Regions from separate parts of the Rhizobium sp. BK379 genome, predicted to be linked through region 3. Evidence: predicted binding sites of a transcription regulator. Region 3 holds the regulator's gene; each other region holds the start of a gene.
What was found. The regulator LexA, encoded in region 3, represses DNA repair genes until DNA is damaged. The targets are predictions, from matches to a motif close to TGTTCNNNNTGTGTTCNG.

Region 1 (6,000 bases), 270 kb from region 3:
TCGATCTCGACCTGCGCAAATCGAACGGCCAGAGCCTGCCGGTGCAGATCATCCACCGCGTCACTTCCATGCGCGACGGGGCGCCGGGCGAAAGCCGCACCATCGTGCTCACGCGCGACAAGGATGGCGAGAACGGGCAATCGGCCTCGGCAGCCGCCATGCGCTTCACCCGCTTCTTCAACAATACGCCGATGGCGATTGCCTCCGTCGACGGCAAGGGCAAGATCCTGCGCACCAATGCGCCTTTCCTGAAGCTGTTCTCCAATATCGTCTCGCGTGACGATCTGGAGCGCGGCGCGCTGATGGAAACGATCGTGCAGGAGAGCGACCGGCCGCAGCTCGCCGCAGCGCTTGCCGCCGCCAAGGACCGGCAGGGCGATATCGCGCCGATCGATTCCCGCACGCCGACGGACGAGGCGCGCTTCTTCCGCTTCTACGTGAATGCCGTGATCGACCAGAGCGACGAGGCGCCCGAGGAGGCGGCCATCGTCTATGCGGTGGAAGTGACCGAGCAGAAGGCGCTCGAAGCGCAGATGGCGCAGACGCAGAAGATGAATGCAGTCGGCACGCTCGCCGGCGGCATCGCGCATGACTTCAACAATGTGCTGACGGCCATCCTGCTATCCTCCGACCATCTGCTGTTGCAGGCGCGGCCGGCCGATGCAAGCTTTGCCGATCTCATGGAGATCAAGCGTAACGCCAACCGTGCGGCCGTTCTCGTGCGCCAGCTGCTCGCCTTCTCGCGCAAGCAGACGATGCGGCCGACGGTGCTCAACCTCACCGATGTCGTCGGCGATCTTCGCATGCTGGTCGACCGGCTGATTTCAGGCACGAACGTCAAGCTCGACGTCGAATATGGCCGGGATCTCTGGCCGGTCAAAACCGATCTCTCGCAGTTCGAGCAGGTGCTGATCAATCTCAGTGTCAATGCGCGCGATGCGATGCCGAAGGGCGGCACGCTGACGCTGCGCACGCGCAACCTGCCGGCCGCCGAGGTCGCGGCCTTCAACTACTCCTACATGCCGCATGAGGACATGGTGCTGGTGGAAGTGACCGATACCGGCACCGGTATTGCGCCCGAGATCATGGACAAGATCTTCGAGCCTTTCTTCACGACCAAGGAAGTGGGCAAGGGTACCGGTCTTGGCCTCGCTATGGTCTACGGTATTGTCAAGCAGTCCGGCGGCTATATCCAGCCGGAATCGGAAGTCGGCAAGGGCACCACCTTCCGCATCTTCCTGCCGCGCCATATCGTCGAACCGGCCGTTGCCGCCGAGGCGGAGGCAGCCGATCAGGCAGTTGCGGCAGGTGGCGCGAACGTCGTGGAACTGGTGCAGCCGAAGCAGCCCGAAGACCTGACGGGCTCCGCCGTCATCCTGCTCGTCGAGGACGAGGAAGCGGTGCGGCGCGGCGGCAAGCGCATGCTGGAGACGCGTGGCTACACGGTCCACGAGGCCGGCTCCGGCGTCGAGGCCCTCGAGATCATGGAGGAGCTCGAAGGCAAGGTGGATATCGTCGTCTCCGACGTGGTGATGCCCGAGATGGACGGACCATCGCTGCTGCGCGAGCTGCGCAAGAACTATCCGGATCTGAAGTTCATTTTCGTATCCGGTTACGCCGAGGATGCGTTCGCCCGCAACCTGCCGCCGGAAGCCAAGTTCGGCTTCCTGCCGAAGCCATTCTCGCTGAAGCAACTGGCTGTGGCGGTGAAAGAGACGCTGGATAGCTGATACGAAAAAGGGGCGCTGGAGCGCCCCTTAAATTTCTCAGTAATATTGGCGGGGGGAACCCCGGGGACGATCGGTTATTCGCCGAGTGCGACGGCAATCTCTGCCGCTAGCCGCGCATTGTTCTCCACGAGCGCGATATTCGTCTTCAGGCTCTGGCCATCCGTCAGGTCGAAGATTGTGCTCAGCAGGTAAGGCGTCACCGCCTTTCCGGTGATTTCGTCACGCTCGGCGCTGTCGAGGGCGCGCTCGATATAGATTTCCATTTCCTCACGGGCAATTTCGTCGGCTTCCGGCACCGGGTTGGCAATCAGCATGCCGCCGTCGATGCCAAGCTGTTCGCGCGTCGTCTGAAAATTGGCGATCGCGGCCGGGCTGTTCAGGGTCAGCGGGCTGCGGATGCCTGAGGCCCGCGACCAGAAGGCCGGGAATTCATCGCTTTCATAGGTGACGACCGGCACACCGCGGGTCTCCAGCACTTCCAGCGTCTTCGGAATATCGAGGATAGCCTTGGCGCCGGCACAGACGACGATGACGCCGGTGCGGGCCAGTTCTTCCAGGTCGGCGGAGATGTCAAAGGTTTCTTCGGCACCGCGATGCACGCCGCCGATGCCGCCGGTCGCGAAAACCTTGATGCCGGCGCGTGCCGCGGCAATCATCGTGGCAGCGACAGTCGTTGCACCCGTGCGGCGCTCGGCGATCGCGAAGGCGATATCGGCGCGCGATACTTTCATCACGTCCTTGGCCTTGGCGAGCTGTTCCAGTTCGGCGGCCTCCAGGCCGATATGCAGCGTGCCGTGGATCACGGCGATGGTGGCGGGAACGGCGCCCTGGTCGCGGATGATCGCTTCGACGCTACGCGCCATTTCGATATTGCCGGGGTAGGGCATGCCGTGGGTGATGATGGTCGATTCGAGCGCCACGATCGGTGCGCCGCGCTGCTTGCCGGCGGCGACTTCCTTGGAATAGGAGATCGGCAGGAGGGGCGAGATAGGTTTGGTCATGATCCGTATCCGTTTATCGATGTTGCCGCTTCATTGCAGAATTCTGGCGGCCGGGACAAGCGAAAGCATGTCGCGAAGAAGGTCCGGCGCGAGATTTTCGTTCACCGCATGCCGCGACTGGACGGTGAGGGCGGCTGCCGCCGCACCATGGCGGACCGCTTCTTCGAGCGGATGGCCACACATCAAGGCAGACAGTGTGCCTGCTGCGAGCGAATCTCCCGCACCGGTGACATCGGCCACATTGTCAGAAATCGGCGGCTGCAGGAGAAGTGCGCGACCGTTCTTGAAGGCGACAAGCTCGCGCTGGCCGCGGGTGACGACCGCGCCGCCAACGCCGATGTCACCGAGCAGCGACGGCCAGCCGGCAGCGTCGTCCGGCCGCTTGCCGGTGAGGGCTGCAGCCTCGGCCTCATTCATGAAGAGATAGTCGATGCCTCCGAGGCAGGGCAGGAGACGCACGACCTTGGCCGGTGAAATGGCAATTGCCGCGACCGGCTTGCCGAGCGCCTTGGCCCTTGCAACGATCGCGGCTGCCGTTTCCTCCGGCAGATTGGCATCGAAGAGGATGAAATCGGTGGCGGCGAAGGCATCGCGCACCCAGCGGATCGACAGGCGGCGCGGCACGAAGAAGCGGTAGAGTTCCATGTCGGCGAGCGCGATGACGAGATTGCCGTCCTTCTCAATGATCGCCGTATAGCTCGGCGTCTTGCGGTCGAGGAAGACGAAAGGACGGTCGTTGATGCCGGCAAAGTCGGCCGCCTCGCTCACCATTTCGCCGATCGGATCGCCGCCGCGCGGGGAGATCATCGTCACGTCGAAGCCGAGACGGGCAAGATTGCGCGCCGCGTTGAAGCCGCCGCCGCCCGGCTCCTCGAACCATGAGCCGGGGTTGCTGGCCCCCGGTGCCGTCTCACCGGCGATACGGCCGCGACGATCGATATGGGCGCCGCCGAGGACAAGAATCTTGCCGCTCATTTCTGCACCTCGAAAGCGAATCGAATGCGGCGCAAAGCGGCAGGATTCAGTGCCTGCGGGACATTAAGCCGTTGCTTTGCATCGATAAAACAAAAATAGAACACAGGCCGTTTTACCTTTTTCTTTCAATTATTTGCAACCCCATTGCGAAATAAGAACAAATCAGGTACAAACTTCGCATCAGCGGCGACATTGCTAGAGCAGCGTCAATAACCTAAAGGTGGATCGAATGTCTCAGAATTCATTGCGGCTCGTAGAGGACAAATCGGTGGACAAAAGCAAGGCGCTCGAAGCGGCACTCTCACAGATCGAGCGGTCGTTCGGCAAGGGCTCGATCATGAAACTCGGCTCGAACGAGAACATCGTCGAGATCGAAACGGTTTCCACAGGTTCGCTCAGCCTCGATATCGCCCTCGGCATCGGCGGTCTGCCGAAGGGTCGCATCATCGAGATCTACGGTCCGGAAAGCTCTGGTAAGACGACGCTCGCGCTGCAGACCATTGCCGAAGCGCAGAAGAAGGGCGGCATCTGCGCCTTCGTCGATGCCGAACACGCTCTCGATCCGGTCTATGCCCGCAAGCTCGGCGTCGACCTGCAGAACCTCCTGATCTCGCAGCCCGACACCGGCGAACAGGCGCTCGAAATCACCGATACGCTGGTGCGCTCCGGCGCGATCGACGTTCTCGTCGTCGACTCCGTGGCAGCGCTGACGCCGCGCGCCGAAATCGAAGGCGAAATGGGCGACAACCTGCCGGGCATGCAGGCCCGCCTGATGAGCCAGGCGCTGCGCAAGCTGACGGCTTCGATCTCCAAGTCGAATACGATGGTGATCTTCATCAACCAGATCCGCATGAAGATCGGCGTCATGTTCGGTTCGCCGGAAACGACGACAGGCGGCAACGCGCTGAAGTTCTATGCCTCCGTCCGCCTCGACATCCGCCGTATCGGCCAAGTCAAGGAACGCGAAGAGGTCATCGGCAACCAGACGCGCGTCAAGGTCGTCAAGAACAAGATGGCGCCTCCCTTCAAGCAGGTCGAATTCGACATCATGTATGGCGAGGGCGTTTCCAAGACCGGCGAACTGATCGACCTCGGCGTCAAGGCCGGCATCGTCGAGAAGTCGGGCGCCTGGTTCTCCTATAACAGCCAGCGTCTCGGCCAGGGCCGCGAAAACGCCAAGATCTTCCTGCGCGACAATCCGGATCTCGCCCGCGAGATCGAAACGGCGCTGCGCCAGAATGCCGGCCTGATCGCCGACCGCTTCCTGCAGAATGGCGGCCCGGATGCCGGCGATGATGCTAGCGATGGCGACATGTAATCCAGCCTAGCACATAACGAATTTGAACCGGCCGCATTCCCTCACGAGAATGCGGCCGGTTTTGTTTGTTGCTGGACAGTGGCAAGGTCGGACGATAAAAGCCGATGGATTTAATTTTACCTGCCTGCTGGCAGCATCGAAGGGCATGAAATGAGCGGTGTAAACGATATCCGGTCGACCTTCCTCGACTACTTCAAGAAGAACGGCCACGAGATCGTTCCATCGAGCCCGCTCGTGCCGCGCAATGACCCGACGCTGATGTTCACCAATGCCGGCATGGTGCAGTTCAAGAATGTCTTCACCGGTCTCGAAAAGCGTCCCTATTCGACGGCGACGACCTCGCAGAAATGCGTGCGCGCCGGCGGCAAGCATAACGACCTCGACAATGTCGGCTATACTGCCCGCCACCTGACCTTCTTCGAAATGCTCGGCAACTTCTCCTTCGGCGACTATTTCAAGGAGAATGCGATCGAGCTTGCCTGGAAGCTGGTCACCGAGGGCTTCGACCTGCCGAAGAACCGGCTGTTGGTCACCGTCTATTCCGAGGACGAGGAAGCAGCGACGCTCTGGAAGAAGATCGCTGGTTTCTCCGACGACAAGATCATCCGCATCCCGACGTCAGACAATTTCTGGCAGATGGGCGATACCGGCCCCTGCGGTCCGTGCTCGGAAATCTTCATCGACCAGGGCGAGAATGTCTGGGGCGGCCCTCCCGGTTCGCCGGAAGAGGATGGCGACCGGTTCCTGGAATTCTGGAACCTCGTCTTCATGCAGTTCGAACAGACCGAGCCTGGCGTTCGCAACCCGCTGCCGCGCCCGTCGATCGATACCGGCATGGGCCTGGAGCGCATGGCTGCCGTTCTGCAGGGCGTCCAGAGCGTCTTCGACACTGACCTGTTCCGCACGCTGACCGGCACGATCGAAGATGCAGTCGGCGTAAAGGCCGAGGGCAGCGCCAGCCACCGCGTCATCGCCG
Region 2 (6,000 bases), on a different contig from region 3:
TTTCAAGGTCGATGACGCGAATGCAGGGTGGGGACATTTCGGCTTTCACTGCTGGTGGTTCCCCTCCCGGCTCTTGAATTATAAACCTAGCCCGAGTTGCGGTTGTTCCACGTCGTCGGCATCCTTGTCATTGATGAGCGACGACAGTGTCACGCCGAGAAGCCGAACCGGCCGCTTGAACGGATATACACCCGCAAGCAAGACGTTTGCGGCCCCGAGAATATCATCGACGCCCGCGTAGGGAAGGGGATTTGTTCGGCTCCGGGTCGCCTGGGTAAAGTCGGAATATTTGACCTTCACCGTCACCGTTTTGCCGCTGAAACCCTTGGCATTGCAGTAAGACCAGACCTTTTCGGCGAGCGGCCGCAGCTCGCTGGTCGCGAGATCGAGATCGCTGATGTCGACAGTGAATGTATCTTCCGCGCCGACCGACTTGCGCATCCGATCTGGCCGGACCTGGCGCGCATCGATGCCCCGCGCAATGCCATAGAAGTACTGGCCGGACTTCCCGAAATGATCTATCAGGAACATCAGGGGCTTTGCCTTCAGATCCGCACCGGTCTCAATGCCGAGCCGTCGCATCTTCTCCGCTGTGGCCGGGCCGACGCCATGGAACTTGTTCACCGCGAGTTGCTCCACGAAAGCCGCACCATTCTTCGGCGTGATGACCGCCTGGCCATTCGGCTTGTTCAAGTCCGAGGCCATCTTCGCAAGAAACTTGTTGTAGGAGATGCCTGCCGAAGCGCTCAGCCCGGTTACCGCTTTGATCCTTGCACGGATCTCCAGCGCAATCTCGGTGGCGACCGGCATGTCTTTGAGATTTTCGGTGACGTCGAGATAGGCTTCGTCGAGCGAGAGGGGTTCGATCACCGGCGTATACTGCGCAAAAATCTCGCGGATCTGCTGCGAAATGGCACGATAGACTTCGAACCGCGGCTTCACGAAAATCAGGCTCGGGCACTTCCGTGCCGCCGTGACCGACGCCATTGCAGAGCGAACCCCAAATTCGCGCGCCTCGTAGCTTGCTGCTGCGACGACGCCGCGGGCGGCCGCTCCGCCAACAGCCACGGGTTTGCCGCGAAGCTCCGGATTATCGCGCTGCTCGACCGATGCGTAAAAGGCATCCATATCCACATGGATGATTTTCCTCATAGGCAAGGCAGTTGCGTCCATTGGTCAGTAAGCCGGTCCGTTAAAACAAAAGCAGAACATAGCAGCTTCCGACGCCGCGTCCAGGTGAAAGTCACATCTGGCGAATCTACAAGCGGTCCCTCTCCTCCGGGGGCTAGGAAGCAAAAGCGAAGATTGAGAGAAAACAATGGCGACACGAACCTAATCACAGAGCCATCTTCGACCGCGGGAGCTTCCCGTCACTCGGGAGACGTCTTCCATTGCCTATGCCGTGATACCCGTCGCCGTCTGACGGTCTGTTTCCGCCGATCGACGCCGCGATCGTTCCAGGCTTAAACATTCCTTTCATCACACCGGATGTCTATTGGGCCTTTGCATAAAAGAAATCTCGTGAAACGTTTGTGCACGTTCCTCGGGCGAATTGACGGGCTCAGTGCAGACGCTCGGCAGGTTCGCCGAAGTCAAAGCCCAGTAAGGTCAGGACAAACAACATGCGCAATACGCGGGGCAGCCATGACTTGCAGCGCACGTGGCGCGTCGCCACATGACTGCGACCGTCGACAGACCTTCACATCAGCTGCGCCGCGATCCTCGCCCGCGCCGGAGAACAACATGCACGGAATATCGAAGACCTTGGATGCAATGACGCTTCTCGAACGCACCAACCTGCTCGAGACAGTGGCGGACGCGCTTGAAGCATCTGCCGACGAAGCCAAGGTTGAAGGAGACGCGCGGTTTGTCGAAAATTCTTTGTCCGTGATGAACACCATTCGCGGGATGTGTTGCGATCTCGGATCGCGCGACCTCGAGGTTGCCGAACTGCTGCTCGAGCAGGGAATTATGATGGTATACCAGTTCTCAAATCGGAAGCCTGAAAAGGTAGCGCTACACTGAGGCCTGTGCCCGTCGTTGAGCCCAAGGACGGCATCATCGTCATTGCTATATGCCTGAAATCAAGGTGAGCTCTCTTCACTGTAATGAGGCCAGCTTTCTCCAGGTTAGGCTCGCCCAGCCGCTTAACTCAGCCTGACGCAATAATCGGCCAGGCGAAACGGCGCGGACATTCTCGAGATTGCTTGCCTGCCGCATAGGTGCCGATGCACCGGTCGACGTCTCACGACTTTGCACCCACCGGCGGAACCTGCTTCCTCCGTCTTGGTTACACCAGGGATGAATTTCGAACGACCAGCAAAGGGTTGAGCAAATGACGCCCCAACGCTTTCGTCACCTGGGTTGAAAGGGTGGAGCGCACCGCCGAAGAGATCGCCTTACGGCGGGCCAGGCGCGCTGAACGTCGGCAGAAACAGCGCGACGCCAATGTCACGCGGGCTGCCAAGATGCACCTCGCCCGTCTTGCCGGAGATCCGTCCCCGATAGCACCCAATGGCGATGTTGCGGGCCGCATCCATGTTGGTTGTTCTGGATGGTACTACTGGCACTGGAAAGGGTCTTTCTATCCGACCGATACGCCGTCGGGGGAGTTGTTTTCGATCTACCAGGCCAACTTCAAAACAGTGGAACTCAATGCCCCGTTTTATTCCTGGCCAACGATTGGCGCGGTCAAGACCTGGATACGACAGGCGCTTCCCGGTTTCGTCTACACGGTCAAGGTGTGTGAGCTCATCACCCATGTCCAGCGTTTTCAGCAGACACAAATTCTCGTCGATGACTTCGGCTATATTGCCGACCTGCTTGGACCGAGGATGGGATGTTTCCTGTTTCAGCTGCCGCCGAGCATACGATACTCGCCGGAAATGTTGCACTCGATCTTGTCGCAGCTCGATCACCGACGTCGAAACGTCATCGAATTCCGTCACAAAAGCTGGTGGAACCCGGAGGTTTATGCTGCGTTCAAAGCGGCTGGGACGATTTTTTGCGCCTGCAGTGGACCTCGGTTGCCAGACGAACTCGTGTGCACCGGCGATGACGTCTACGTCCGTTTCCACGGGATCGAAAAATGGTATCGCCACGACTACAGCGACGCCGAGCTGGAGCTGTGGGCAGAGCGCATAGGCCAAAGTGGCGCCAAGACCATATGGGTCTATTTCAACAACGACCGCGACGGTAACTCAATCAAGAACGCTAAGCGCCTGGCTGAGATGCTGAAGCCTCAGCGCTAAGGCGAATGAGGCGCTGCGACCAGGGGCTTCAGGTGCTGGAGCCTGGGAGGTCGAACTAGAGGCGAACCGAGCCCACGCAAGGCCTCACAGAACGTCCTGTTTCAATCGGGTGGGCGTGCTCTGCTCCCGTTGAGGCAAGAACTGAGGAAGACATGACGATAGTCATCCACCGACTACGGCACAGTTTCCGGGCAAGATCGCAAGAAACCATTGATCCCGCGACCTGAGATCGATCGCTGCGGCCAGGCGTGGCCCCTGGTACATGGCCTGGAGCAATCGCCCGATCGTTAAATTCTTAGCGAGTTCGCTAACGCCACGTTATATGCCGCATGAAAGGGTGCCGGCCGGAGGTGGCAATGGTCGCACTGGTTTCCTGTATTGCCCAACAGCACAATTTTCCGCTTCTGTCTGTCGCCGTATGTGTCTGCGTGGCAGGAAACTTGGCCGCGGTCTTCATGCTGTCTCGTGCTCGCCAGTGTGTTCGAGTCCACCGGAACCTGTGGCTCATTGTGGCAGGTTTCGTGCTCGGCGGGACGATATGGGCGACGCATTTTCTCGCCATGCTGGCCTACGACATCCCTGTCTCCTATCAGCTGTTTGCGACCGGCACATCTATTTTGGTCGCGGTCGCGATCTCGTGCCTCGGGGCTTTCGCGACTGTCGGCATGCCTCGCCGTCGAGGCGCAGTTACAAGTGGCTGCTTCCTTGGCCTCGCGATCGGGGCAATGCACACGATCGGCTTGAGTGCTATCTGGAACTCGGCCTACGTCGAAACCAGAGCTGACACCTTCATTGCAGCATGGTTGCTTGGCTTCCTGTTTACGGTCGCGGCAATGTTCGTCAGTTGCTGCGAGCTGACGAGGATCAGATTGGTGTTCACGGCATTGCTTCTCGTGGCCGCCGTCTTGAGCCACCATCTGATTTCAATGAGCGGCCTGCGAATTGTGCCCCTCTACCCGGGCCCTGAAAACGGGTTGACGTTTATCAACCGTGTCGGCATTGCCGCTGCCGTATGCGTGGTATCAAGCCTGCTGATCTCGGCAGGTGTTGCCGCACTCTTGTTCGACCGGCACCTGACCGACGTGAAGGGCCTTGCGAACGCGACCTTCGAAGCCATTGTGCTGACGCGCGCGGGCGTCATCGTCCACGCCAACGAGCAGTTTGTCTCGATGGTCGGTAAGTCGGCCGCCGAACTGAAAGCGCGTCGGCTCGAAGATTTTCTGCGTCAAAGCGGAGCAACACAGGGATCTGTAGATTCGCCGAGCGGCCAGATCCCGGTCGAAGTGGTTGAAGGTGTCATTGAATATCGCGGCCGCGAAACCATCGTGTATGGGCTGCGTGACATCAGCGAGCGACTTGAGGCGCACCAGCGTCTTGATCACCTCGCCTCACATGATCCTCTGACAAGCCTTCTTAACCGGCGCGCGTTCAACGCTCGGTCGGACGAAATGATCCGCCAGTCTCATGTTTCGGGATCAGCGACGAGTTTGTTGATCCTCGATCTCGACCGCTTCAAGACGATCAACGATGTTCATGGCCATCTTGATGGCGATCAGGTGCTCCAGCAGGTCGCCGACGTACTGAGGTCCTCTTTCGACCAAACGGCGCTGATTGGGAGGATCGGTGGTGACGAATTTTCGGTGCTGCTTCCAGCCTCCGATATCGTTCGGGCGCAGGATGTCGCAGCTGAATTTGCGTCTCGCTTAAGATCGACATTTACATCTCACACGAAGGCTGCGGCGCTAGGCGTTAGTGTAGGAATAGCAGCCTTCCCAACACATGGCGACAGCCTCAGGCAATTGCAGAACAACGCGGACGCGGCTCTCTATCGCGCGAAAGCGGCGGGGAGGGGACAGATTTGCTTGTTTGACCGGGTCCTCGACCAACAAATGCGCGAGCGGCGACGGCTGGAGGAGGAACTGCGCCGGGCCGTCAAAGCACAGGAGTTTTTCCTGCTCTACCAGCCGATCGTCGATGCCCAGTCCGGATTGCCCCAAGGCTATGAGGCACTCCTGCGCTGGCACCATCCGACTTACGGCGTTCTCTCGCCGGCAGTCTTCATAGACGCAGCGGAAGAAAGCGGCAGCATCGTCGAGATCGGTGAATGGGTCCTTCGCGAGGCGTGCCATCAAGCTGCGGGTTGGAATGAGAACCTGTTCCTGGCGGTCAACATCTCGCCGCGACAGCTCCTTTCGCCCAACTTGCTCGATCACGTAAATGCCGCGCTCAAGGCTAGCGGCCTTTCCGCATCAAGGCTCGAACTGGAGGTGACGGAGACGTCACTCCTCGAAGATCGCATCGAAGTGGCGCAATCGCTTCAGGCGCTCAAGGCACAGGGTATAAAGCTCGCCATGGATGACTACGGCAGCGGTTTTTCGTCGATGACCAATCTCAGGCGCTATCCTTTCGACAAGCTCAAGATTGACCGCAGCTATGTCTCGGCTCTCGATCACGACCCAGGCGCCGGCGTCATCCTTGATTGCGCACTGGCACTCGGTCGGGGCCTTGGATTGAAGATCGTCGTTGAAGGCATTGAGACGGAAGAGCAACGGGTGCTGATTTCAACGAAAGGCCCCGACCTGGTGCAGGGTTTCCTCTTCGGTCGGCCGGGAGCACATGGCGGCCGATCAGTCGGGCGACGACACCCAAGATCATCTCGAACTCTGCCCAGTTGAGGCGACGTCGGTTTCGAGCTGCATTGACTTGCTATCGAGTGGTACTGCCGTCGAGAACCGCAAGGCGCGCAAAC
Region 3 (6,000 bases):
GCTTGCCCTGCTTCTCTTTGCCGGCGGAATGCTCTCGGCACAGATCGAAACATGGCGGGCAAGGACGCTGATCCTCGATTCAGCCGTGACGACAACGCTGACTGGCCGGATCGAACGGCGAGAAGGCGATGGTGAAGGGCGCTGGCGTTATATCCTTGACGTCACCGGCACGGATGCCCCCGAAATCAAGCGTCCTCCCGAGCGCATCTCTGTGCTCGTACGCGGCGCCGCCCGGCCCTTTGAACTCGGCGATATCATTGAGGGCAGGGCGCGTCTGACGCCTCCGGCAGGACCCGCGCTTCCTCACCTCAACGATTTTGCCTTCAGCGCCTATTTTGACGGCATCGGTGCCAACGGCTTCTTCTATGGAGCACCGAAGAAGGTTACAGAACAGCCGGAACAAGCGAGCTCTGTCGGCGAAGCCGCCCTGGAGTGGTTCTACCGCCTGCGAAGCGGCATCGGCGATCGGATCCGCTCCACTCTGCCGGGCGACACCGGGGCCTTTGCCGCTTCACTTGTCACCGATGAGAGACGAGCGATCTCGGATGAAACGACGGAGGCACTGCGGCAGTCCGGCCTTGCCCACATCGTGGCGATCTCCGGCCTCAATATGGCACTCTCCGCCGGTATCTTCTTTGTCGGGCTGCGCGTCATTCTCAGCCTGTTCCCGGGTATTGCGCAGGCGTGGCCGATCAAGAAGATCGCGGCAGCCGGCGCACTCGCTGCGGTGACGGCTTACTATCTGATCTCGGGTTTTGCCGTTTCAGCCGAACGCGCCTTCATCATGATGGCGATCATGCTGGTTGCCGTCTTCTTCGACCGGCCGTCGATCAGCCTCAGAAACGTGGCGCTGTCGGCTCTCGTGATCCTCGCGGTCTCACCATCGGAAGTGCTCGGACCGAGCTTCCAGATGTCTTTCGCCGCAACACTTGCCCTGGTCGCCGGATACGACCTCTGGAAAGGGCGGCCGATGAGGGAGAATGCCTTTGCCAAACTTCCGATCATGAAACCTTTCTTCATGGTCGGCGGCTTCTTCGGCGGCATTTTCCTGACGTCTCTCATCGGTGGGTTCTCGACGGCGCTGTTTTCGATCGAACATTTCCACCGGCTGACTGCTTACGGCTTGCCGGCAAATCTCGCGGCCATGCCGGTTATTTCCTTCATCGTCATGCCGGCCGGCATGCTGGCGATGCTGCTGATGCCTTTTGGTCTGGATGGCTGGCTATGGCCGGTGGCAGGCTTCGGGCTAGACCTGGTGATCGCCATTGCAAAGGCGGTGGCGGGGTGGGGCGGCAATATAGATGTTGCCCGCTTACCCGGCTGGTACTTTCCGGCAGCCGTCTTCGGCTTCCTGTTGCTGACCTTGCTCAGAACCCGGTTGCGGCATATCGGAACCGCGATAATCACTGTTTCAACGTTCGCTGTTGTGTTGCTTCCATCAGAAGCGGTGCCCGACGTCGCCATCTCGGAAGACGGCAGCCTGGTCGCTGTAATCGATGGAGAGGCAATGGCTTCAAACCGTGAAAAGCCGCCAGCCTTCATTTTCGAACAATGGCAGAGGGCACTTGCCATCGAAGAGCATCAGAAGCCGGTTATGCTTCAAGCAACCAAGACACCCACCATGTCAGATGGCAAAAGATTGCAGCTGTCACCCGATCAACAGAATGAAGCCAGAGAGGCAATGAGGCAGGTACTCGCCATCAGCCCTACGTCACGATTCTCTTGCCAAAAGCGCGCCTGGTGTACTGCCTTGCTGGGCAATGGAAAGAAACTGACTGTCATCGAAAATGCTGCCTATCTCGGGCCAGCCTGCGATACGGCCGATATTGTCGTAACCCCTGTCCGATTGCGCTTCGACCGTTGTCGTTCCGGCGCGCTGCTCTTTACCGGCGAGACGCTGCGCAAGACAGGTTCTGTCGAGCTTCGCTTCACAGATAGTGGAATCGATGTCGCAACCGCATTCGGCCCCTTGCAACGCCCCTGGATGCGCCACCGCGCCTATGACTGGCGCAGCGATACATTCGCAGACGCAAGCCAGTCACCGGTCAGTGATAGCGGCGAATGAGGCCGACGAGCTTTCCCTGAACCTTCACTCGATCCGGCGGAAAAATGCGGGTCTCATAGGCAGGGTTTGCAGCCTCGAGCGCAATCGATGCGCCCTTGCGGCGGAAGCGCTTGAGTGTTGCTTCCTCGTCGTCGACGAGGGCAACGACGATATCACCCGGGTTGGCGGTGCTGCCATTGCGGATGATGACGGTGTCGCCATCGAAGATGCCGGCTTCGATCATCGAGTCGCCGCGAACTTCGAGCGCATAATGTTCGCCGGAGCCGAGCATATCGGCAGGAACGGTGATGTCATGCGTATTGTTCTGGATTGCCGAGATTGGCACACCGGCGGCGATACGGCCCATGACCGGGACGGAGACCGAGTTGCCGTTATCGGTAGCAGGCGCTGGCTTTGCCGGAGCGGGCGCTGCAACGGGCTGCGGCTTGCCGAGGCTGCCTTCGATGACGCTCGGTGAAAAGCCGCGACGTGGCTGCAGGCTGGGGCTGTAGGCCTCCGGCAGTTTGATGACTTCGAGCGCACGTGCGCGGTTCGGAAGCCGGCGAATGAAGCCGCGTTCCTCAAGCGCCGTGATCAGCCGGTGAATGCCGGATTTCGAGGCCAAATCCAGAGCATCCTTCATCTCGTCGAAAGACGGAGGAACGCCTGACTCCTTCATCCTTTCGTGAATGAAAAGAAGGAGTTCCTGTTGTTTGCGCGTAAGCATGGCGTGCACCCCAGTCTTGAAACAAATCCAGAACGGACACTATATGTTCCATATGTGTTCTGCAAGTAGCTAAATTTTCGTAAAACTTCTGTCCATTCTGGTGAGAATTTTATTTTTCTCGCGCCCGGGCCTTCCCGGCCTTGTCTCGCAACACCTGCTGAAGCACATCTCCTTGTGACTGTTGGAGGGGACCTAATGAGCCAAGATACGCTTGCAATCGATCATCTCGTTTTGCCGGTTACCGATATCGACCTTGCCCGCGAAAGACTGGGCAAGGTTGGTTTCACTGTGGCGCCGGATGCCCGTCATCCTTTTGGGACCGAAAATGCCTGCGTTTTCTTTGCCGACAAAACCTATCTGGAGCCCCTGGGTGTCGCGAGCGTCGAAGAGAGCGAGGAGGCAGCACACGATGGCAATGTGTTCACCGCCCGCAATCAAGCTTTTCGCTTCCGCTGCGGCAGCGAAGGACTGTCCGCGATTGCCTTTGCGACGGCAGATGCAAAGCACGAACATGCTCGATTTGTGAAGGACAGTATGAGTGCCGGTTCTGTGCTGCAGTTCGAGCGCCCTGTTAAAATGCCGGATGGCACGGAGAATATTGCCGGCTTCCGGCTGGCCTTCGCTGGCGACTTGCGGGCACCGGATTTCTTTCTCTTCGCAGTCGAACGCGTCAATCCGCTTCCTGCCGACCGGACCGCGCTTGAGACCCATGCCAATGGTGTCACAGGCATTGCCGAGATCGCGCTCGCGGCCCCCGAGCCGACAGCCTTCGGTGAGTTCGTTCGCTCCACGGCAAAAGGCGCATCTACTGAGGTCACGAGTTTCGGGCTGGACGTGCCCACCGGAAACGCAAAGATCAGCCTGATGACCCCGGAAGGGCTGGAGGCTTATTTCGATCTTGCCACGTCGGATACCGATCGTGGTCTGCGCGGTCGGGCGATCCGCTTTGCTGTCGGCGATCTGGCCGTGACAGAAGCGCATTTGGCTGCTAACGGGGTGACCTATACACGCAAGGGCAACCGTATTCTGGTGAAGCCTGCGCCCGGCCAGGGCGTACTCTTCGCCTTTGAGGAAACATCATGAGCTCTACTACCAACTCCGTGGTGACGGTCGGCGAAGGCGCCGGTAAGGTCACCTTCTCCAATGCTTCACGCCTGTCGCTGATTGCTGGCGCTTGCGAAATGGAAAGCCGCGATCATGCGTTCATGGTTGCCGGCACATTGAAGGAACTCTGCGCCAAGCTTGGCATCGGGCTCGTCTACAAGACCTCCTTCGATAAGGCGAACCGGTCTTCCTTGTCGAGCAAACGCGGTGTCGGCCTTGAAAAGGGGCTGGAAGTTTTCGCCGATCTCAAGAAAGAACTCGGCATTCCGGTTCTGACCGACATCCACAACGAAGAACAATGCGCCGAAGTGGGTAAGGTCGTCGATATCCTGCAGATACCAGCCTTTCTGTCTCGCCAGACGGATCTCCTGGTCGCGGCTGCCAAGACCGGCCGCGTTATCAACGTCAAGAAGGGCCAGTTCCTGGCGCCTTGGGACATGAAGAACGTGCTCGGCAAGCTGAACCAGAGCGGCAATCCGAACATTCTGCTCTGCGAGCGCGGTGCGTCCTTCGGTTACAATACGCTGGTCTCCGACATGCGTTCACTGCCGATCATGGCGGCAACGGGCGCCCCCGTCATTTTCGACGCCACGCATTCAGTCCAGCAGCCTGGCGGGCAGGGGGAAACCTCCGGAGGTGAGCGGCAGTTCGTGGAGACGCTGGCCCGTGCAGCCGTGGCAGTCGGCGTTGCCGGTGTCTTTATCGAGACCCATCAGGATCCTGATAACGCCCCCTGCGACGGGCCGAACATGGTCTACCTCAAGGACATGCCGCGACTTCTCGAGAAGCTTCTCGCCTTCGACGCGATCGCCAAGGCCGCCTGAACAGCGGGCGGCATCAGGCTGCCGCGCGGGACGGGCGCTTTTCCTCCAGTGCGAAGCGGGAGAGCATGCGCCCGAGCTGGGACGCCTCGGTGCCGAGCTCCTGGCATGCGGCGTTCGTTTCCTCGACCATGGCTGCATTCTGCTGGGTCACCTGATCCATCCGGTTGACGGCAGCGTTGACCTCGACGAGCGCGACCGACTGTTCCGAAGACGAGCGCACGATCGCTTCGATCAGCGCCGTCACCTGCAGCACCTGGCGGTCGATATCGCCGAGTGCCTCGCCGGTACGGTTGACAAGTGCAACACCCGCGGAAACCTGTCGCGACGACGTCTCGACGAGAAGCTTGATCTCCTTGGCGAGATTGGCGGAGCGTCCGGCGAGCTCGCGGACTTCCTGAGCGACGACGGCAAAGCCTTTCCCCGCGTCTCCGGCGCGTGCTGCCTCGACACCCGCGTTGAGCGCCAGAAGATTGGTCTGAAAGGCGATCTCATCGATGGCGTTGATAATATCGCCGATCCTGACCGCTGAGTCCTCGATCTTCTCCATGGCAGTCACTGCTTCACGAACAATCTCGGCGGAATGCGCCGCGCTCTCCTTCGTGGCTGACATCATCGCATTGGCTTCATGGGCCCGCTCCGAGGAGTTTTTCACCGTGACCGTGATCTGATCCAGTGCCGAAGCCGCCTGTTCGAGGGAAGCTGCCTGGCTCTCGGTGCGCTGTGCCAGATCATTGGTGCTGAGCGCGATTTCGCGCGAACTGTCGCCGACCGTATTCGTGGCGGCATAAATGTCTTTCATGGCATCGGAAAGAATGATGATGCTGGTGTTGAAGGTCTCGCGAAGCTTCTCGTAAGTATTGGCGAACTGCTCGTCGAGACGCACGGTCAGGTCGCCGCGTGAGAGACGTTCCAGGCCTGCGCTCAGGCTTTCGATAACGCGCTGGCGCGTGGCATTCTCCACGCTCTTCGATGCGTCCAGTTCGGCATCGCGGCGCATCTGTACCTGCCGTTCCTCGTCCTGCAGCGCGCGTATAGCGTTGCGTTCTTCTGCCGATTCGCGAAAGACCGTGACCGCGCGCGCCATTTCTCCGATTTCGTCGGATCGTCTGACATAGGGAACTTCGCGGGAATAGTCGCCGCTCGCAAGCACCGCCATATAATCGCGCATCGCCGATAGCGGCACGATTGCGCGCCGGCGGAACATGTAGAGCCCGACGACGATAATCACGAAGGAAAGCGCGGCGGCCGATAGCGTAACGGCGGAGAGCAGTTCCGTTTGATCCGCTGCCTGCTTTTCGGCG
Region 4 (6,000 bases), 1.3 Mb from region 3:
CATGTCGCGGCTGGCATCGACGCCAATTGCCCGGCGATAGCGGCCGGAGAGAAGCTCCAGCATGCGGCCGGTGCCGGTGCCGAGATCGAGCAGGGAATCGATCGGATTGCTGCCGAGCAGCTTGATGACGGCGGCATCCACCTCTTCATCAGCCGCATGCAGGCGGCGAAGCTCGTCCCATTCGGCAGCGTTACGGCTGAAATAGGCCTGTGCCCGCTCGGCGCGGTGGCGTTTGACGGAGGCAAGACGCTCGCCGTCCCGCTGTACGACCGGATCGTTTTCGGAGACATGCTTCAGGAGGTTACGCACCAGCGCGGCGGCCTTGCCCTCATGCGCCAGCCGGAAATAGGCCCAGGCGCCCTCCTGATAGCGATCGATGAGCTCTGCCTCGCCGAGCAGCTTCAGGTGCCGCGAGATGCGGGGTTGGGATTGGCCCAGGATTTCAGTAAGATCGGTAACGGTGAGATCACCTGCCGCCAGCAGCGCCAGCAGCCGCAGGCGCGTCGGTTCGCCGGCCGCCTTCAAGACGTCCACCAGCGCATCCAGTCCAAGCCTCAGGGGTTCGCTCATACTCTACCCAATCAAGATATAAAGATATCTTTATGTGATTTGGGTAGCTGAGGCAAGCGGCATTTCACCGAATTGCGAACTTGCCTGTGCTGATCGCGCCAACAGAAGGGAAGATCGCGAGGCATCAAAAAAGCCCCGGAACAGCCGGGGCTTTTGAAAGCGGTGAAGAACCGATCAGCGCGTCAGGCGCTTGTGAGCCTGGCTGCCCGGGTTCAAGGCATCAGGGCCGAGGCGGCGAACCTTGTCCTGCTCGTAGTCCTCGAAGTTGCCTTCGAACCATTCGACATGGCCCTCACCTTCAAAGGCGAGGATGTGTGTCGCCAGACGGTCGAGGAACATGCGATCATGGCTGATGATGATGGCGCAACCGGCAAATGCTTCCAGCGCGCTTTCCAGCGCACCGAGCGTTTCCGTGTCGAGGTCGTTGGTCGGTTCGTCGAGCAGCAGCACGTTGCCGCCGGCCTTCAGCATCTTGGCAAGGTGAACGCGGTTGCGCTGACCACCCGAGAGATTGCCGACCTTCTGCTGCTGATCACCGCCCTTGAAGTTGAAGGCGCCGCAATAGGCACGCGAATTCATGTCGAACTTGCCGAGCTTGATGATTTCGGCGCCGCCAGAGATTTCCTCCCAGACGGTCTTGTTGCCGTCGAGCGCGTCGCGGCTCTGGTCGACATAACCGAGATGTACGGTTTCGCCGATGCGGACCGAACCGGCATCCGGCTTTTCCTGACCGGTGATCATCTTGAACAGCGTCGTCTTGCCGGCGCCATTCGGACCGATGATACCGACGATGCCGCCCGGCGGCAGCTTGATCGACAGATCGTTGATCAGCGTGCGGCCTTCGAAGCCCTTGGTGATGCCTTCCATCTCGATGACCACCTGGCCGAGGCGTTCGCTGACCGGGATGATGATCTGCGCGTCGCCCGGACGCTGCTTCTCGGCGGCCTCAACCAGCTGCTCGTAGGACTTGATACGCGCCTTCGACTTGGCCTGACGGGCCTTCGGGCTGGAAGCAATCCATTCCTGTTCGCGGCTGATTGCCTTCTGGCGGCCGGCTTCTTCGCGGTTTTCCTGCAGCATGCGCTTGGCCTTCGCCTGCAGATAAGCCGAGTAGTTGCCTTCGTACGGGATGCCGCGGCCGCGATCGAGTTCGAGGATCCAGCCGGTGACGTTGTCCAGGAAGTAGCGATCGTGGGTGATCATCATCACGGCGCCCGGATAGTCGCGCAGGTGCTTTTCGAGCCAGGCGATGGTTTCGGCGTCCAGATGGTTGGTCGGTTCGTCGAGCAGCAGCAGGTCCGGCTGCGAGAGCAGAAGGCGGCAGAGCGCGATACGACGGCGTTCACCACCCGACAGGCTGGTGACTTCGGCGTCGCGCGGCGGGCAGCGCAGCGCTTCCATCGCCATCTCGACCTGGCTTTCCAGATCCCAGAGGTTCTGGCTGTCGATGATGTCCTGGAGCTTGGCACCCTCTTCCGCCGTCTCGTCGGAATAGTTCATCATCAGCTCGTTGTAGCGATCGACGATCGCCGTCTTGGAAGCAACGCCTTCCATGACGTTTTCGAACACCGTCTTGTTCGGATCGAGCTTCGGCTCCTGCTCCAGGTAGCCGACCGTCGCACCTTCGGCGAGCCAGGCTTCGCCAGTATATTCCTTGTCCTGGCCGGCAATGATGCGCAGCACGGTGGACTTACCGGCGCCGTTCGGGCCGAGAATACCGATCTTTGCATCGGGATAGAAGGAAAGATGGATGTTCTCGAGGATCTTCTTATTGCCATAGGCCTTGTTGAGGCCGGACATATGATAGATGAACTGACGTGCCATGCTGGGATGCTCCGGGCGGAAACTTGAAATCGTGGCCGCTATGTAGGCGAAACCACGCCCGCGGGCAACGCCGAAACCCTGTTTCGTCAGGATTTCGGCATGTTTCCGTCAGAAGCCGGCTGCATCCACAAGGCCTTCGTCACAGCCGAAGGACGTCTGCCCTGCCCCCTGGATCAGCCCGCCGAGACCCTTCTCCTTCGCTTGGGCCGAAACGGCATCCTGCGAAAGTCCGATCGTCAGTTCGCTGATCACGCGCTTGTTGCCGACGCGCCGGCAGCTCATCTTCACGCGGTCGCTGGCACCGGCCCCAAAGCTCTTGTCGAAAGCCGCCTTGATCGCGTCGGATTTCAGCGTCTTGCCGACATTGGCGGCAAAGAGATCGCGCACCGCCGAAGCATTGAGATCGCCCATCAGGTGGATAGCAGTGGCAAAATAATCATCGGCACTCATCTTGGTGCACGTGCCGTGTTTGATCCACTCATGCCGCTCGAGCCCGGATTGCGTGCCGGGCATTGCCTTGTCGAGAGCGGTCTTCGTCTCGGCTGTAAGGTCTACTGACGGCAGGTCCGTCCACTGGCCGTCCTTGTCGGCGGCCTTCTGCTCGGCAGGCACGCCGCAATAATCCTGGCGCATCGGCCACAGACCGTGGAGAGAAAAATTGGTGGCATCATAGCGCTCGCCGCTCTGCGTGGCGCATTCGGCCTTCTTCTGATTGGTCTGGCAGAATGCCGGCTGCCAGCTTGCGGCGAGAATGAAGCGCGTTCGCCCGCTTTCTTCGGCGGATACGGAGCCGACAGACGACAGCGAGAGGAACAGGATGGAAACCGAGAGTAGAAACTTGACCATTATTAGCCCCGAAATAGTTCCGACAAAGAACAATACAAGAACAAACAAGCACGAAGCCGTGACTTGCGCAACCCTGAATCGCAGCAGGAAGCACGCTTTCTCGTGTATGAGCGACGCCGCAATATTGCATTTGCCTTGATATCTGGTCTTTTGGGCCCGGGAGGAATGCATGTTTTCCGAGACATTGCGGCTTCAAAACGCCGGGGCTTCGCTTGCCTGTCACTACCAGCCTGCAGAAGGACAAGTGCAAGCTATCCTGATGATTTCACACGGGCTTGCCGAACATTCGCGTCGCTACCGGCGCTTTGCCGAGGCCATGGCGGCAAGAGGCTACCACGTTTACGCGCATGACCATCGCGGCCATGGCGAGACAACCGCATCCGATGCGCCGCTCGGCCGCTTTGCGAGACGCAACGGCATCGAACACGTCGTCAGCGATATCGCCGCCGTGCACAGCTTCGCCACGGGCCGTCACCCCGGCCTGCCCGTCATTCTGTTCGGCCACTCAATGGGCGGCCTGATCGCACTCAATGCCGCAGCCGATCTTGCCGGCCGTTTCGCCGCCGTCGCCATCTGGAATTCGAATTTCGCCGTCGGCCTTTCCGGCCGCGCCGCGCAGGCGATCCTGCTTGCCGAGCGCGCGCTGAAGGGCTCCGACGTGCCGAGTGACATGCTGCCAAGGTTGACATTTTCCGCCTGGGGCAAGTCCGTCCCCAATCATCGGACGGAGTTCGACTGGCTGTCGCGCGATCCGGCCGAGGTCGATGCCTATATCGCCGATCCGCTTTGCGGTTTCGATGCTTCGGTATCGCTGTGGTTGGACGTCTTCGCGCTCACCTTCCGCGGCATCGCGAAGGAACAACTCGCCAGACTGCCGAAGGACATACCGATTCACCTGGTCGGCGGTGGAAAGGACCCGGCTACCAACAATGGAAAAGCTGTGCTCTGGCTGTCAGAGCGTTTGAAAAGCCAGGGCTTCTCCCGTATCAGCACTGAGATATATCAGGATATGCGGCATGAGACGCTGAACGAAATCGGCGCCGGCGCGGCAATAGCGGATTTGGCCGACTGGTGCGACGAGGCGATCCGCAACGGTCCGGAGCGAAAGGACTGAGATGACAAGCCCGAGCTATACCCCCCATCACGCCTCCTCCGAAGTGACGTTCGGCCTGCTTTTCATGCTGCTCTCGGTCCTGATTTCGCCGCTGATCGACATTTTCTCGAAGCTCGCAACGGCAACGATCTCGTCCACCGAGGTCGCCGCCTTCCGCTTTGTCATCCAGTCGCTCACCATGCTGCCCATCGTCTTTCTGCGCGGCGCCAAGATCCAGTTCTCGCTGAAGCAGAGCTGGTATCATGCAATCCGCGGCGCCATGGTCACGACGTCGATGATAAGCTTCGTCACCACGCTGAAGGTCATGGCGGTTGCCGATGCGATCGCCATCTTCTTCGTCGAGCCGATCATTCTGACGATCCTCGGCAGCATCTTCCTGAAGGAGACCATCGGCTGGCGCCGCTACAGCGCCTGCGCCGTCGGCTTCCTCGGCGCCATGCTGATCATCCAGCCGAGCTTCGAAGAGGTCGGCTATATTGCCCTTCTGCCCGTCGTCAGCGCCTTCTGTATCGCCGTCTTCGCGCTGATGACACGCGTGCTCTCGCACCGGGAAGATCCCTGGGCCATGCAGTTCCAGACCGGCCTCTGGGGCATCTTCTTCTGCGCCGTCATCCTGTTCTTCGGCTATGGCAGCGGTTCCAACATCATCGACACCACCATGCCCGATCTTCCCGCCTTCGGCTACCTGCTGGGTACGGGCATCGCCGCCGCCATCACCGGCATCCTCGCCGCCTATGCCTATCGCGCCGCACCGGCTTCAACGCTGGCACCGCTGCAATATCTGGAAATCGTTTCGGCCACCGCCTTTGCCTGGCTGGTCTTCGGCGATTTCCCGGATGCACTGAAATGGCTCGGCATCCTCATCGTCATCGCGTCGGGCCTCTACATCATCTGGCGTGAGCAGCGCTTTGCTTCCAAACCCGTATCCGATACATCTGAGGCAACGCGGGCGCCCTGAAATCCGACAGCCATGGGAGAAGCCCGGGAGGAAACTGGGAGGAACATGACGCAGGACGAAAAGAAGAAGCCGCCGCTTGCGGGCATCCGGGTCATCGAGCTCGCACGCGTGCTCGCCGGCCCCTGGGCCGGACAGATGCTGGCTGATCTCGGCGCCGACGTGATCAAGGTGGAAAACCCCGACGGAGGTGACGACACCCGGCATTGGGGGCCGCCCTTCGTCGAAGGAGCGGATGGTGAAAATCTCTCGGCCGCCTACTACCATTCCACCAATCGCGGCAAGCGATCCATCACCGCCGATCTCAAGAGCGAGGAAGGCCAGTCGCTGGTGCGCCGCCTCGTCGCCACCGCCGATGTGCTGATCGAGAATTTCAAGCTCGGTGGCCTCGTCAAATATGGTCTCGACTATGACAGCCTGAGAGCGATCAATCCCCGTCTCGTCTACTGCTCCATCACCGGCTTCGGCCAGACCGGCCCCTATGCCAATCTCGCCGGCTACGATTATATCGTTCAGGGCATGTCCGGCTTCATGTCGATCACCGGCGAGCGGGATGGCCAGCCAATGAAGGCGGGTGTGGCAATCGCCGATATCTTCACCGGCATCTATGCGGTATCGGCGATCGAAGCCGCCCTCATCCATGCGCTGAAGACGGGTGAAGGCCAGCTGATCGACATGGCGCTGCTCGATG

Region 1: the regulator LexA is predicted to act here: its motif matches at 3,792-3,809, upstream of recA (recombinase RecA).
Region 2: the regulator LexA is predicted to act here: its motif matches at 1,194-1,211, upstream of dinB (DNA polymerase IV).
Region 4: the regulator LexA is predicted to act here: its motif matches at 3,266-3,283, upstream of FHT93_RS08035 (ribonuclease).

Annotation. Positions count from the first base shown of each region.
Region 1 is NZ_JACIAD010000001.1:481,414-487,413, reverse strand. It holds gene FHT93_RS02525 (PAS domain-containing sensor histidine kinase) at 1-1,730, shown strand, start outside; gene FHT93_RS02520 (pseudouridine-5'-phosphate glycosidase) at 1,805-2,731, opposite strand; gene FHT93_RS02515 (carbohydrate kinase family protein) at 2,762-3,706, opposite strand; gene recA (recombinase RecA) at 3,936-5,024, shown strand; gene alaS (alanine--tRNA ligase) at 5,175-6,000, shown strand, end outside.
Region 2 is NZ_JACIAD010000004.1:10,235-16,234, forward strand. It holds gene FHT93_RS19075 (DNA polymerase III subunit epsilon) at 1-49, opposite strand, end outside; gene dinB (DNA polymerase IV) at 79-1,173, opposite strand; gene FHT93_RS19085 (hypothetical protein) at 1,744-2,025, shown strand; gene FHT93_RS19090 (DUF72 domain-containing protein) at 2,373-3,251, shown strand; gene FHT93_RS19095 (EAL domain-containing protein) at 3,608-5,926, shown strand.
Region 3 is NZ_JACIAD010000001.1:210,068-216,067, forward strand. It holds gene FHT93_RS01185 (ComEC/Rec2 family competence protein) at 1-2,065, shown strand, start outside; gene lexA (transcriptional repressor LexA) at 2,046-2,771, opposite strand; gene FHT93_RS01195 (VOC family protein) at 2,967-3,854, shown strand; gene kdsA (3-deoxy-8-phosphooctulonate synthase) at 3,851-4,699, shown strand; gene FHT93_RS01205 (methyl-accepting chemotaxis protein) at 4,713-6,000, opposite strand, start outside.
Region 4 is NZ_JACIAD010000001.1:1,555,693-1,561,692, forward strand. It holds gene FHT93_RS08025 (metalloregulator ArsR/SmtB family transcription factor) at 1-570, opposite strand, end outside; gene ettA (energy-dependent translational throttle protein EttA) at 745-2,394, opposite strand; gene FHT93_RS08035 (ribonuclease) at 2,503-3,240, opposite strand; gene FHT93_RS08040 (alpha/beta hydrolase) at 3,410-4,354, shown strand; gene FHT93_RS08045 (DMT family transporter) at 4,356-5,312, shown strand; gene FHT93_RS08050 (CaiB/BaiF CoA-transferase family protein) at 5,358-6,000, shown strand, end outside.